One region of the Janthinobacterium sp. SUN118 genome, then DNA from elsewhere that is predicted to be linked to it. Evidence: predicted binding sites of a transcription regulator. Region 1 holds the regulator's gene; each other region holds the start of a gene.
What was found. Region 1 encodes FNR, which switches genes on or off when oxygen is low (the NO sensors DNR and NnrR bind a similar motif). Its sites were predicted from a motif close to TTGATNNNNATCAA; they were not measured.

Region 1 (4,226 bases):
GCGCTTCCAGAGCGCCATGTTCGACCAGGACACCCTGATCATCACCTATGACGCCAAGCGGGGCGAACCGCGCGGTGCGCTGAGCAAGAAGGCCGGCAACAACGACAAGCTGGGCGACTGCATCGACTGTACCCTGTGCGTGCAGGTGTGTCCGACCGGCATCGATATCCGCAACGGCCTGCAGTATGAATGCATCGGCTGCGCCGCCTGCGTCGATGCCTGCAACAGCGTGATGGACAAGGTCGACCGGCCACGCGGACTGGTACGCTACAGTACCGACCATGCGATGGAAAACAACTTCGACTCGAAGCAGATCCGCCAGCGCGCCATGCGCCCGCGCGTGCTGATCTACACCTCCATCCTGGCCCTGATCATCATCGCCGTGTGTACCTCGCTGGCCCTGCGCACGCCGCTGAAGATGGACGTCATCCGCGACCGCGGCTCGATGGGGCGCGAAGTGGAAGATGGCATGATCGAGAACGTCTACCGCCTGCAGATCATGAACACTTCGGAGCAAAGCCAGAGCTTCAGGATCAGCGTTGCCGGCTTGCCGGGCCTGACCTTGCTGACGCGCGATGAAGTGACCTTGCAGGCAACGGAAACGCTGGGCTGGCCGATCCGCCTGCGCGTGCCGCACGGCGTGGGAGAGAAGGGCTCGAACAAGATCACGATCGAGCTGCAGTCGCTGGACGACCCGTCGCTGCACGTGCGCGAAAGCGCCGTGTTCATCGTGCCACGTTAAACAGGAAAGGCGGCAGGAATCCCCGTGTTCTTGCCGCCGTCACAAGGAGAAAACAATGTCCGACAGTCTGAAACTGCAAGCCCCCGCCGCGCCCTGGTACAAGCACCGCTGGCCATGGCTGCTGATGATCGGTCCCGGGCTGTCCGTCGTCGTCGGCAGCTTCATGGGCTATATCGCGTTTACGCAACCTGACGCGCTGGTGGTGGGCGACTATTACAAGCAGGGCAAGGCCATCAACCAGGACTTGCGGCGCGATACGGCCGCCAGCAACCTGGCCATGTCGACCAGCCTGGCGTACGACGTGGCGCAAGCACGCCTGACGGGCTCCGTGCACAGCTTCGGCAAGGCGTACCAGGCGCCGCTGCAGCTGCACCTGGCGCACGCGACCTTGCCGGAAAAGGATATCAAGCTGCTGGTGCAGCCCGACGCCATGGGCAACTTCTCGGTGGCGCTGCCGATGCTCGAGCGCAGCCGCTGGCAGGTGCTGGTGGAAAACAATACGCGCGAGTGGCGCCTGTCGGGCATCTGGACCTGGCCCGCGCAGCGCAGCATCGCGCTGCATGCGGACGAGGAACTATAAGGCCAGCGCCGGGGAAAACCGTGGCGGGCGCCAGTGATGGACGGCCGGGAAGCGCAGCTGTGCCGGTGTACAGCGCGCAACGCAAGCCGCAAAGCGCGACGCGCAGCAGGTTTTGACGGTGCCGTTATTTGCAGGTGTCGGTGCCGGCCGTAATGGCTTTTAATTTTGCCGGCTGCAGGATCTCGATCTCGCGGTTCGACACGCGCAGCCAGCCTTCCTTCTTGAACTTCGACAGCAAGCGGCTGACGCTCTCGATGGTCAGGCCCAGGTAGTTGCCGATTTCCTCGCGCGACATGCGCAGCTGGAAGTTGCTGCCCGAATAGCCGCGCGCCTCGTAGCGCGACGCCAGGTTGACGATGAAGGCGGCAAAACGCTGCGTCGCCTGCATATTGCCCAGCAACAGCATCACGCTTTGCTCGCGCGTGATTTCCTGGCTCATCATGCGGTGGAAATGGCGCAGCAGGGTGGGCATATTGCCCAGCAATTGTTCCAGGCTGGAAAACGGGATTTCACACACTTCGCTGTCTTCCAGCGCCACGGCATTGCAGTGGTGGCGGTCGGCGCTGATGGCGTCCATGCCCAGCAGTTCGCCAGCCATCTGGAAGCCCGTCACCTGCTCTTCGCCGCCCGGATTGATCTGGTAAGTCTTGAAGTGGCCCAGGCGGATCGCGTACAGGTTCTGGAACGAGTCGCCGATGCGGAACAGCGAGGCGCCGCGCGCGACCTTGCGGCGACGGCCGATAATCTGGTCCAGCCTGTCCATGTCGCCCACGTCGAGGCCCATCGGCAGGCACAATTGATGCATGCTGCACGTCGAGCAGCGCGCACGCAACGCTTCCACGTTCACGGCGGGCAAGGCTGGAGAGAGTAGCGCTTCTGTCATGTCATTACCTTTTTGAAAATGCAACAACAAGTTTACTGCATAGCGCGCTTGCCTGTGCCATTTTCCCCGTCATTCACGCTAATTTCGCTGAATAAACGACGTCCTGCATTTAATTTTATGGCAACATCGTCAATTGCTGCTTTGACGGCGGGAATTTACGCGGCCGGCGCTTGCCAAGTTGCTGTATTGATAGGAAAATTCCTGACAGCATTATCTGCCGCCTGTCCCTTCGGGGACTGAAAAGGAAATCATGAAGCCTCTCGGCATTAAAGCAAAAGTCGCGCTGGCCACCAGCCTGACCTCGATCGCCATGATCGCCCTGGTCACCATGATCCAGGTCAAGCACATGCGCGACGATTTCACGCAAGTACTGCTGGTCCAGCAAACGGCCCTGATCGAGCGCACGGCCGAAGAGCTCGACGACAAGCTGGCGATGCTGCTCGACATCATCACCCAGACGGCGCGCCACCAGCCGCCCGCCCTCATGGCCGACGCCGGCGCATTGCGCGAGTACTATACGCAGCGCGCCATGCTGGCCCTGTTCGACGACGTGCTGGTGCTCGACACGCAGGGCAAGGTGGTGGCCAACGTGCCCGAGGTGCCGGGACGCAACGGCACCGACGTGACGGACCGCGATTACTTCCATACCGTCATGCGCACGAAACAGGCGATGATCACGCAACCGATGCTGGGCAAGACCAGCCACTTGCCCATCGTGCAGATGGTCGCGCCCGTGCTGGACAAGAACGGCGCCGTGGCCGGCATCGTGATCGGCGTGCTGCGCCTGTACAAGGACAATATGCTGGGCCACCTGCGCACGGCCAAGGTGGGCAAGAGCGGCTATTACTTCATCCTCACGCGCGAAGCCGTGCCGCGCTACGTGCTGTACCCCGATACCAGCCGCCTGCTGCAGCCGCGCGCGCCGAACGCCAACCAGACCACCACGCAGCTGCTGAAGGAAGACGGCGAAGGCAGCATGGTCAGCACCAACAGCCGCGGCATCACGGCCGTCAACAGCTTCAAGCGATTGAAATCCGTAAACTGGCTGCTGGCCGCCTCGCTGCCCGTGGCCGACGCGTTCGAGCCGTTCAACGGCGTACTGTCGCGGCTGGTACTCTGGAGCATCTGCGCCTCGCTGCTGGCCGCGGCCGTGCTGGGCTGGGTCACCGTGCGCCTGCTGTCGCCGCTGGTGCGCCTGCGCGACACCCTGCTGTCGCTGCGCGCCTCGGGCAACCGCTTCACCCCCGTGCCGGTGCAGCAGCGCGACGAGATCGGCGAGCTGACGGAGGCGTTCAACGGCCTGATGGGCGAGCGCGACCGGCTGCAGCACGAGCTCGAGGCGCGCGCGGCGGAGCTGGAGCAGGAGCGCGACCGGGCCGAGGCGGCCAACCGCGCGAAGAGCGATTTCGTGGCCAACATGAGCCATGAAATCCGCACGCCTCTCAATGCCGTGCTGGGCATGGTGTATTTGCTCGGCAATACCAAGCTCAACACCGAGCAGCGCAAGTACCTGACCATGGTACGCGTGGCGGGCCAGTCGTTATTGGGCATCCTCAACGATGTGCTCGATTTTTCCAAGATCGAGGCGCGCCGCATGGATCTGTCTCCCGTCGAGTTCGACCTCGATGAAGTCATGAATACCCTCGCCACGACGATGACCATGAATGCCGGCGAGAAAGAACTCGAGCTGGCCATCGCCGTCGAACCCGACGTGCCGCGCCGCCTCGTCGGCGACGCCCAGCGGCTGCAGCAAATCCTCGTCAACCTGGCCGGCAATGCCATCAAGTTTACCGAGAGCGGCGAAGTGGTGGTGGCCGTCAGCCTGGCCGAAAGCAGGAACGAGCGGGCCTGGCTGCGCTTCGAAGTGCGCGACACGGGCATCGGCATGACGGCCCAGCAGCAGGCCCAGCTGTTTACGGCCTTCTCGCAGGGCGACCAGAGCATCACGCGGCGCTTCGGCGGCACGGGCCTGGGCCTGGCCATCAGCAAGCACTTGATCCACATGATGGGCGGCGAGATCG
Region 2 (4,226 bases), 710 kb from region 1:
GGCAAGCGCTTTTCCAGGAAAGCGTGCATGCCTTCTTTTTGTGCTGGCGTGCCGAAGGCGGCCTGGAACAAACGGCGCTCGTAGGCGACGCCATCGGTCAAGGTCGTTTCAAAGGCGCGGTTGACGCAATCCTTGATCATCATGGCAACCGAGGTCGGCATGGCGGCAATGGTCTTGGCGGCAGCCAGGGTTTCTTCCAGCAATTTATCGGCAGGCACGACGCGCGACACGAGACCGATGCGCTCAGCTTCTGCCGCGTCGATAGTACGTGCCGTCAACAGCAAGTCCATGGCCTTGGCCTTGCCGATGGCGCGCGGCAAGCGCTGCGTGCCGCCCGCGCCTGGCGTGACGCCGACCTTGATTTCCGGCTGGCCAAATTTGGCGCTGTCGGCAGCGATCAGGAAATCGCACATCATGGCCAGTTCGCAGCCACCACCCAAGGCATAGCCGGCCACCGCGCCCACCACTGGTTTGCGCACGCGCAAGATATGCTCCCAGTTGCGGCTGATGTAGCCCTGCGTAAAAGTATCTGGATATGTATAGTCGGCCATGGCCGCGATATCGGCGCCGGCAGCAAACGCTTTTTCGCTGCCCGTCAGCACGATGCAGCCGATATTGTCATCCGCGTCGAATTTGAGCAAGGCATCGCCCAGCTCATTCATCATATTGTCGTTCAATGCGTTGAGCGCCTTCGGGCGGTTCAGGCGGATAACCGCCACTTTGTCCTGGATGTCGATGATCAGGTCTTCGTATTGCATATGGTCTCCTCTGGATGAACACGGTAGCGACGATTGTAGCGGCTAATGGCAGCGGCGCGGCAGGCGCGCTGCTATTATTGTGAGCCTGATCACCACTTATATTGAGCGGCAAATTCTCTCCTCTTTCCTCCAGTCTTGCGCTAGTCGCCTGCGCGGCGACGGCAGCGCCGCCAGCGTCAATTTTCGCCGCCTGTGGTTCAGCAATGGCCTCAATTGCTTCGGCGCCCAGATCACCTCGCTGGCCCTGCCCCTGTGCGCGGTACTGCTGCTGCATGCGACACCGGAACAGATGGGCCTGCTGGTCGCCCTGCAGGCGCTGCCGTTCGCCCTCTTTGGCCTGCCCGTCGGCGTGCTGCTGGACCGGCGCAGCAAACACCCGATCATGCTGTTCAGCGAAACCATGTCGGGCCTGGCCCTGGCCAGCGTGGCCGTCGCGTATTGGTGCGGCGTACTATCGATGCCCTGGTTATATATAGTGGGATTCATTATCGGCACGGGCTTCGTCGTGGGCGGCGGTGCCGAACAGGTTTTTCTGACCTTCCTCGTGGGCCGCGATGGCTTGATCGACGCCCAGTCGAAATTTGCCGCGACAGAATCGGCCTCGCGCCTGATCGGCCCCGGCCTGGCTGGCGTACTGGTGCAAGTCTTGTCCGCACCGGTCGCCATCCTGTGCACGGCGTGCGGCTACCTTGTTTCCGTATGCAATCTGCGCGCCATGAGCGTGCGCGACCCGCGACCGGCGCCATCCGACAAGCACGCCCTGCGCGACATCGCCGACGGTTTGCTGTTTGTCTGGCGCGAGCCACTGCTGCGCGCGCTGGCCTGGGGCGCCGGCATCTGGCATTTCCTGTTTTACGCCAGCATGGCCTTGACGGTCCTGTTTGCCACGCGCGACCTGGGCATGAGTCCGGGCGTGCTGGGCATGACGCAGATGCTCGGCGGCGCCGGCGTGCTGCTGAGCGCCTTCATCGTCAAGCCGCTGACGCGCCGCTACGGCGCCGGCCGTACCATCCTGATCGGACTGGCGTCGACTTCGCTATGCTTTGCGTTGACGCCATGCATCCCTGCCCTGCTATTCGGCAGCGCGGCCGCCAGCGCCGTGGCCTATGCCATCCTGATGTTCTTTTTCGATTGCGGCGTGATGCTGTTCTTTATTCCCTACCTGGGTTTGCGCCAGAAGGTCACGCCGGATCCCATGCTGGGCCGGATGACCTCGACCATGCGCTTCCTGACGGTGGCGACGGCGCCGCTGGGCGCGCTGGCCGCCGGCTGGGTGGCCGAACACTTCGGCGTGCGCAGCGGCCTGGCCTGCATTGCGGCCGGCAGCATTGCGCTGACCATTGCCATGGTGTGGGGCACGCCGCTGCGTAGCGTGCGCACCTGAAGCGAAGAACGGGCATACACTGTGAAAGATTGCCTTGACGACACTATTCACGTCTAAGCCTGCGAGGTTTGATTTACATCAAGGTTTTGCTTGAGGTAAATCCATAAGCTGTCTGACATCACTTGAGGAGCACGCCATGTTTAACACCATCTTATTTCCCACCGACGGCTCGCCGCTGTCCGACAAGGCCGCCGAAACGGCCATCACCTTCGCGCAATTGAACAAGGCCAAGCTGATCGCCATCAGCGTGGTGCAGCCGTTCCCGTTTTCGCCGATGGCGGACGGCGGCATCGTGCTCGACGCCAGCCTGTATGAACAGCAAATGCAGGAAGCATCGCAGCGCGCCATCGACAAGATCAGCGTTGCCGCGCGCGCCGCGGGCATTCCCTTCGAGGGCGTCGTGGCCGTCTCGCCCAGCCCGCACGAAGAAATCGTCAACGCGGCGCAAACCTATCATTGCGACATCATCCTGATGGCTTCGCATGGACGCAAGGGCTTGAACAAGCTGTTCGTCGGCAGCGAGACGCAGAAAGTGCTGGCGCATACCCACCTGCCAGTCATGGTCCTGCGCTAAACCATCACCTTCCGGCGCCGCCAAGGCAACCTTAGCGCGCCGGCGCCTGCTTGGGCAGCAACACCCACACGGCGCCGCTCTGCTTCATGCGGCCCGCATTCTCCGCCGCTTCCGCGCCAAAACCAAAGAAGTAGTCAACACGGATGGGGCCGCGAATGGCGCCGCCCGTATCCTGCGCCATCACCAGGCGTTGCATGGGGATATCGCTATTGGCTTGCGTGGTCGACAGGAAGACGGGCGCACCGAGCGGCAGGAAGCGCGAATCGACGGCCACCGAGCGCTGCGGCGTCAGCGGTACGCCCAGCGCGCCTTTCGGCCCCACCTTCGGATCGGGCAAGCGCTCTTCCTTGAAGAATACATAGCTGGGGTTGGCATTGAACAATTCATCCTTGCGCGTGGGATGGCCGGCGATCCATGCCTTGATGCCCTGCGCGGACGCCTGGCTCAGGGTCAGCTCGCCCTTGTCGACCAGGTAGCGGCCGATCGACTTGTACGGATGGCCATTCTGCTCCGCATACGCCACGCGCACGGTTTCCTGGGTGTCGGTCAGCTGTACGCGACCGGAACCCTGTACTTGCAGGAAGAATGCCTCCACTTCATCATCAACCCACAGCAACTCCTTGCCGGTGACGGACGTGGCCCGCTCGATATCGGCGCGGGTCGCGTATGGCACGACTTTCTTGCCGACCAGCTTGCCGCGCAGGCGCATGTTTTTCAGTTCCGGATACACGCTGGCCAAGTCCACCGAAATCAGGTCATCCGGCACCTTGTACAGCGGCGTCTGGTATGGGCCGCCACGCTTGCGCGCGCCATGCAGCAACGGTTCGTAATAACCGGTCACCAAGCCAGTATTGACGCCATCGGCGGCCACGACTTGATTTGGCACAAAGAAAGTTTCGAAAAACAGGCGGATCGCCTTGTCGCTGTCGGCATTCACCTGGCGCGCGATCGTGCACGATTCCTTCCAGTCGGGACGCTTCACCAGCACGCCGCACGAAGCCATGAAGGCAGGCCAGGCGGCGCGCAAGTCATCGCGGGTCCAGCCAGGCAAGGCGGCAAACTTGGCGGGCACGAACGTGGGCGCCGCCGCATCCGTGGCATCCTTCGCTTCAGGCGTACCGGGCTTGGACGGCACGGGCTTGACGACGCTCGGGGCGATGGCGGGCGCCTTGCCGCCGGCGGCAGCGGGCGCCGTGGGCGGCGTGGTACAGGCAGAAAGGGCAAGCGCGACGGCGCCGATTGAAACGAGTAGACTACCGCGTGTAAATGCGCTGCGGGTATGGAAGCTGCGAGTAAATAACATAGGGGTGCGTATGTGGATCTTGATGATTGAGGCGTTGGTGGCGTTCTTCTTGCTGGTATTTATTGTCTGGTGGACCATGTATTCAGGCAAGAAACCCACGCCGCCAGCACGCAAACAAGTGAGCGAAGAAAAAAACGCCACTGAAAAACTGAAATGACAGGCGACGGCCCGCAGGCCTGACGCTCTTAATGCAGGGTGCGCGGCAGC
Region 3 (4,226 bases), on a different contig from region 1:
GCTTGAGCTTTGGCGATTATCAATTGCTGTACCACTTGCAGCGCGCCCCCGGCGGGCGCCTGCGCCGCATCGACCTGGCCGAGCGCCTGGCGCTGACGGCGTCCGGCATCACGCGCTCGCTGATGCCGCTGGAAAAAATCGGCCTGGTGGCGCGCCAGGCCGACCAGCGCGATGCGCGCGTCGGCTATGCCGCCATCACGGCCGCGGGCCTGGACTTGCTGGCGCACGCGAATGCGACGGCGCAGGCGCTGGGCCAGGAATTGCTGGGCCATGCCAGCGCCGAACAGCTGGCGCCCCTGTCCATGCTACTGGGCACTATCGCCGGCAACCAGCCCGTCAGCGGCTGACGTATTCCCCTTACACCAGCGCCAGCTTGCGCAGGCGCCGCGTCGACGGCCAGCGCGCCATGCCCGTTTCCTCGCGGATGGCCGCGCAGGCCGCCAGCACGCGCGCGCAGTCATCCTCGCGCAAGCCCGCGTTCAGGGTCAGGCGCACCAGCGAGCGGTTCTTCGGCGTGGCCGGCGCGCAAAAGACGGCGCCATAGATGCCGTGCCGCTCCAACGCCTTGCGCAGGATCAGGGTATCGGGCTCGCTGCCCGCTTCCAGCGCGATGATCTGCTGCGTGCCGTCGCTGACGTTGTAGCCGAGATCGGCCAGGCCCTGGCGCAGCTGCACGCTGTGGCGGCGCAGAGCGGCGCGGCGGGCATCGGCGGCGCGGATGAAATCGAGCGCGGCGTCGAACCACGCCAGTTCATGTTCGAGCAGGCAGGAACTGAAGATGGCCGGGCGCGAGGCGGACAGAAAATAGCCCTTGAAGCGGGCCGAGCAGGTGATCAGCCCGGCCCGCCCGGCAAACGCCTTGGCCAGCGAGGCCGTGCGGAAATGCACGCGCTCGGCCAGCCCCAGCTCCACCACCAGGCCGGCGCCCTGCGGCCCGTGCGTGCCCAGCGAGTGCGATTCGTCGACGATCAGCATGCTGCCGCTGCGCTCGGCGATCTCCACCATCCGCGGCAGCGGCGCCACGCTGCCGTTCGTGCTGTACAGCGCATCGACGACGATGATGCCGGGGCCATGCTTGTCCAGCTGGCGCTGCAGGTGGGCGCCATCGTTGTGCAGGAAAGGCACGGGCGCGGCTTGCGCCGACTGCACGCCTTCCCACAGCGAGGCGTGCGCCAGCATGTCCAGGTACACGGGGATGCCGGGGCCGGCCAGGCTTTGCAGCAAGCCCACATTGGCGGCCCAGCCCGACTGCGCCAGCACGCAGGCTTCGCTGCCGAGAAAATCCGCGAACTTGCGTTCGAGGCGGTGCTGGCGGCTGCCTTCCTGCAGGAACACGGACGACATCAGCATGGCGCCGCCGCCCTGCAGGACGCGGGACTGGGCCGCCAGCAGCGCCGCCTCGCCGGCGATGTTCAGGTAATCATTGCCCGCCAACATGACCGCGCGGGCCGGCATGGCTTGCCATTCATGTAAATGTTCGCCACCGAGCAGCTTCTCGATGCGCTCGACATAGTGCTCGTCCATGCGCGCGCGCACGAAGGCCGGCAAGTGTTGTTCGGCGCGCAGTTTGCTCGATGGCAGGGGGAAAAGGGCGTTCGGCATGGGGACTCCTGGAATGGTTGCGGGGGGAACTACCGCGTCCAACATGCGCGAGCCATTCGGCAAGTGATTGATCCATCTCAACAGTTATGGCGATATATCTCTTTTTCCGGAGGAACACGCCGATGATGTTGTCTTGATTCGCCTCAACGAACACGTCCCCCGACCATGATGCATGCGCAGTCCCCTTCCGGAAAACGGTGGCAAGGCAAGATCCTCCAGCCTTTCCTGCATTTCCACGACGCCATCGAACACACGCCCACGCGGCGCGCCCAGGTGCGCACGCTGGCCGTCATCGGCGCGCTCGGCATGCCCCTGTACTACGCGCTGTGGCAGCATGTCTTTCCGCAACCCTACGAATCGTTGCCGCTGCGCACCATCGCGGCGCTGCTGTTCCTGCCCGCGCTGTGGCCGGGGCGCTTCAGCAATATGGGCTTCAGCGTGTACCTGTTCCTGGGGCTGACGTTCGAACTGCCCTTTTTCTTCACGTATATGTTCCTGATGAACCACGCCTCAACCCTGTGGGTGCATTCGCTGCTGGTGGCGCTGATCGTGCTGTTCCACTTCGATACGCGCATCGCCATGCTGGCCTACCTGAGCGGTACCCTGCTGGCCTGCCTGGCGTTTGCCGTCGTTGGCGAACCCGCCTTTCTGCTCAGCCGCGACGTCTTGCAGCAGCTGCCCGTGCACTGGTTCACGATCGCCGTGCTGTCCGTGGTCAAGGTGGGCCGTCATGTGGGCGCGCAGGAAAAACTGGCGGGACTGGCGGCCGGACTGGGCAGCGTGGCGCACGAATTGCGCACGCCGCTCGTCAGCGTCGAAGCGAACGTGCGCGGCCTGCAGCGCGGCTTGCGGCGCGATGCCGACGACGTGCAGCCGGGCGCGGCCAGCCTGGAAGCGCTGGCGCGCATCCAGTTCGAAGTGCGCCATATGCACCACATGATCGACCTGTTCCTGCTCAGCGCCAGCGCCGTCAACCGCAAGCTGGAGGCGAACGAGACGGTGGACATGCACGACAGCGTCGTCGCCGTGCTGCGCCGCTACCCGTTCACCAGCACGGCGCAGCGCGACATCGTCAAGGTCGACCTGCGCACCGACTTCAGCTTTCCCGGCCAGTCCGAGCTGTGCGTGGTGATTTTGCTGAATTTGCTGCGCAATGCCCTGAAAGGCATCCAGCGCGCCGGCAAGGGCCGCGTGCGCATCGTCATCGATGGCGCGCGTCCCATGCCGCGCCTGCTGTTCATCGACACGGGCTGCGGCATCGCGGCCAGCCGATTGCCGCTGATCTTCGACCGCTTCTATTCCTATCCCGCGCACAACGGCAGCGGCATCGGCCTGGCCCTGTGCCGGCAAATCATGCAAGCGTGGCATGCACGCATCAGCTGCGTGGCGCGCGAAGGCGCCTATGCCATCTTCGTGCTGGAGTTTCCGCAGCCGCTGGCCACGCCCAGGCCCAGGCCCAACCGTTTTCCATCCATCCACCGCGCGAGGTGACGCATGCAACTGCCCGTCTACACCCATCCGACCCTGACCGTATTGATCGACGACAGCGATTCCTTCCTGAAAAGCCTGGCGTTCCAGCTCGATCCGGGCCTGGCGCGCAAGACCTTCCACGACACCAGCAGCGCGCTGCACTGGCTGCGCCACAGCACGCGGCTGGGCGAGACGCCGCTGCACGTCAATTTCGACACGCAAAACCTGCCGCCCGACCAGTGCAACGTGGCGCTCGACATCGAACGCATCTGGCGCATCAGCGGCCAGGCGCAGCGCTTTGCCGTGCCGTCCGTGCTGGTGGTCGATTATTCAATGCCGCAGATGAACGGCCTCGAGTTTTGCCAGGCCGTGCGCGACTTGCCGTGCAAGAAGATTCTATTTACGGGGGCGGCCGACGAGAAAGTGGCCGTGACGGCCTTCAACCGGGGCTTGATCGACCGCTACATCAAGAAGAGCGACGATGACGCGCTCGACATCCTGGAACAGGAAATCGTCGCCCTGCAGCGCGAATTCTTCCTGCAGCAATCGGACACGGTGCGCGACTTGCTGATGCTGCACGACTACAGTTTCCTGCAGGACGAGGCGCTGGCCGCCGTCGTCCACGAACTGTGCCGGCGCCATGGCTTTGTCGAATTCTATATTTTCCCCAATCCCAGCGGCATCCTCTTCTTCACGCGCGATGGCCAGGCGCGGCTGATGATCATCGAGACGGAACGCAGCCTGCACACGCAGTACGAAATGGCGCGCGACAACGACGCGCCCCAGTCATTGCTGCTGGCCTTGCTGGAAATGCGCGTTATCCCGTATTTTTCCGACGCCGACAGCGACGGCATGTATGCGGCGCAGATCGGTGAAAACTGGTTCCGTTACTGCGCCGCGCCCACCATCTGCCTGGGCCGCGTGACGTACTTCTGGGCCCTGTTCGACGTGCCGCCGCACCAGCTGGGGCAGCCGGTGATGTCTTACGCGCAATTTCTGCGCGCGGGCGCGGGCGACAGCGTCAGCGCGTAGCTGGCAACCTAGCTTTCGCGCAAGGTCTGCAGCGGCGGATGCTTGAGGACATTGCGCAGTCCCAGCCAGCCGCCGGCGATCGCGCACAGGGCGCCGGCCAGCAGGCCGAAGGCCCACACGCC

Region 2: a site for FNR is predicted at 2,211-2,224, ahead of O0880_RS15655 (universal stress protein). Genes of this name have one in related genera too.
Region 3: a site for FNR is predicted at 1,736-1,749, ahead of cqsA (alpha-hydroxyketone-type quorum-sensing autoinducer synthase). Genes of this name have one in related genera too.

What each region holds. Positions count from the first base shown of each region.
Region 1 covers NZ_JAPUBV010000002.1:706,335-710,560, reverse strand. Annotated here, with positions in the region: gene ccoG (cytochrome c oxidase accessory protein CcoG) at 1-742, shown strand, start outside; gene O0880_RS18865 (FixH family protein) at 798-1,322, shown strand; gene fnr (fumarate/nitrate reduction transcriptional regulator Fnr) at 1,447-2,205, opposite strand; gene O0880_RS18855 (response regulator) at 2,456-4,226, shown strand, end outside.
Region 2 covers NZ_JAPUBV010000002.1:513-4,738, forward strand. Annotated here, with positions in the region: gene O0880_RS15645 (enoyl-CoA hydratase) at 1-758, opposite strand, end outside; gene O0880_RS15650 (MFS transporter) at 838-2,142, shown strand; gene O0880_RS15655 (universal stress protein) at 2,279-2,716, shown strand; gene O0880_RS15660 (murein transglycosylase A) at 2,748-3,851, opposite strand; gene O0880_RS15665 (hypothetical protein) at 3,841-4,176, shown strand; gene apaG (Co2+/Mg2+ efflux protein ApaG) at 4,205-4,226, opposite strand, start outside.
Region 3 covers NZ_JAPUBV010000001.1:964,525-968,750, reverse strand. Annotated here, with positions in the region: gene O0880_RS04415 (MarR family winged helix-turn-helix transcriptional regulator) at 1-347, shown strand, start outside; gene cqsA (alpha-hydroxyketone-type quorum-sensing autoinducer synthase) at 358-1,602, opposite strand; gene O0880_RS04405 (HAMP domain-containing sensor histidine kinase) at 1,768-3,093, shown strand; gene O0880_RS04400 (response regulator) at 3,097-4,104, shown strand; gene O0880_RS04395 (FtsX-like permease family protein) at 4,113-4,226, opposite strand, start outside.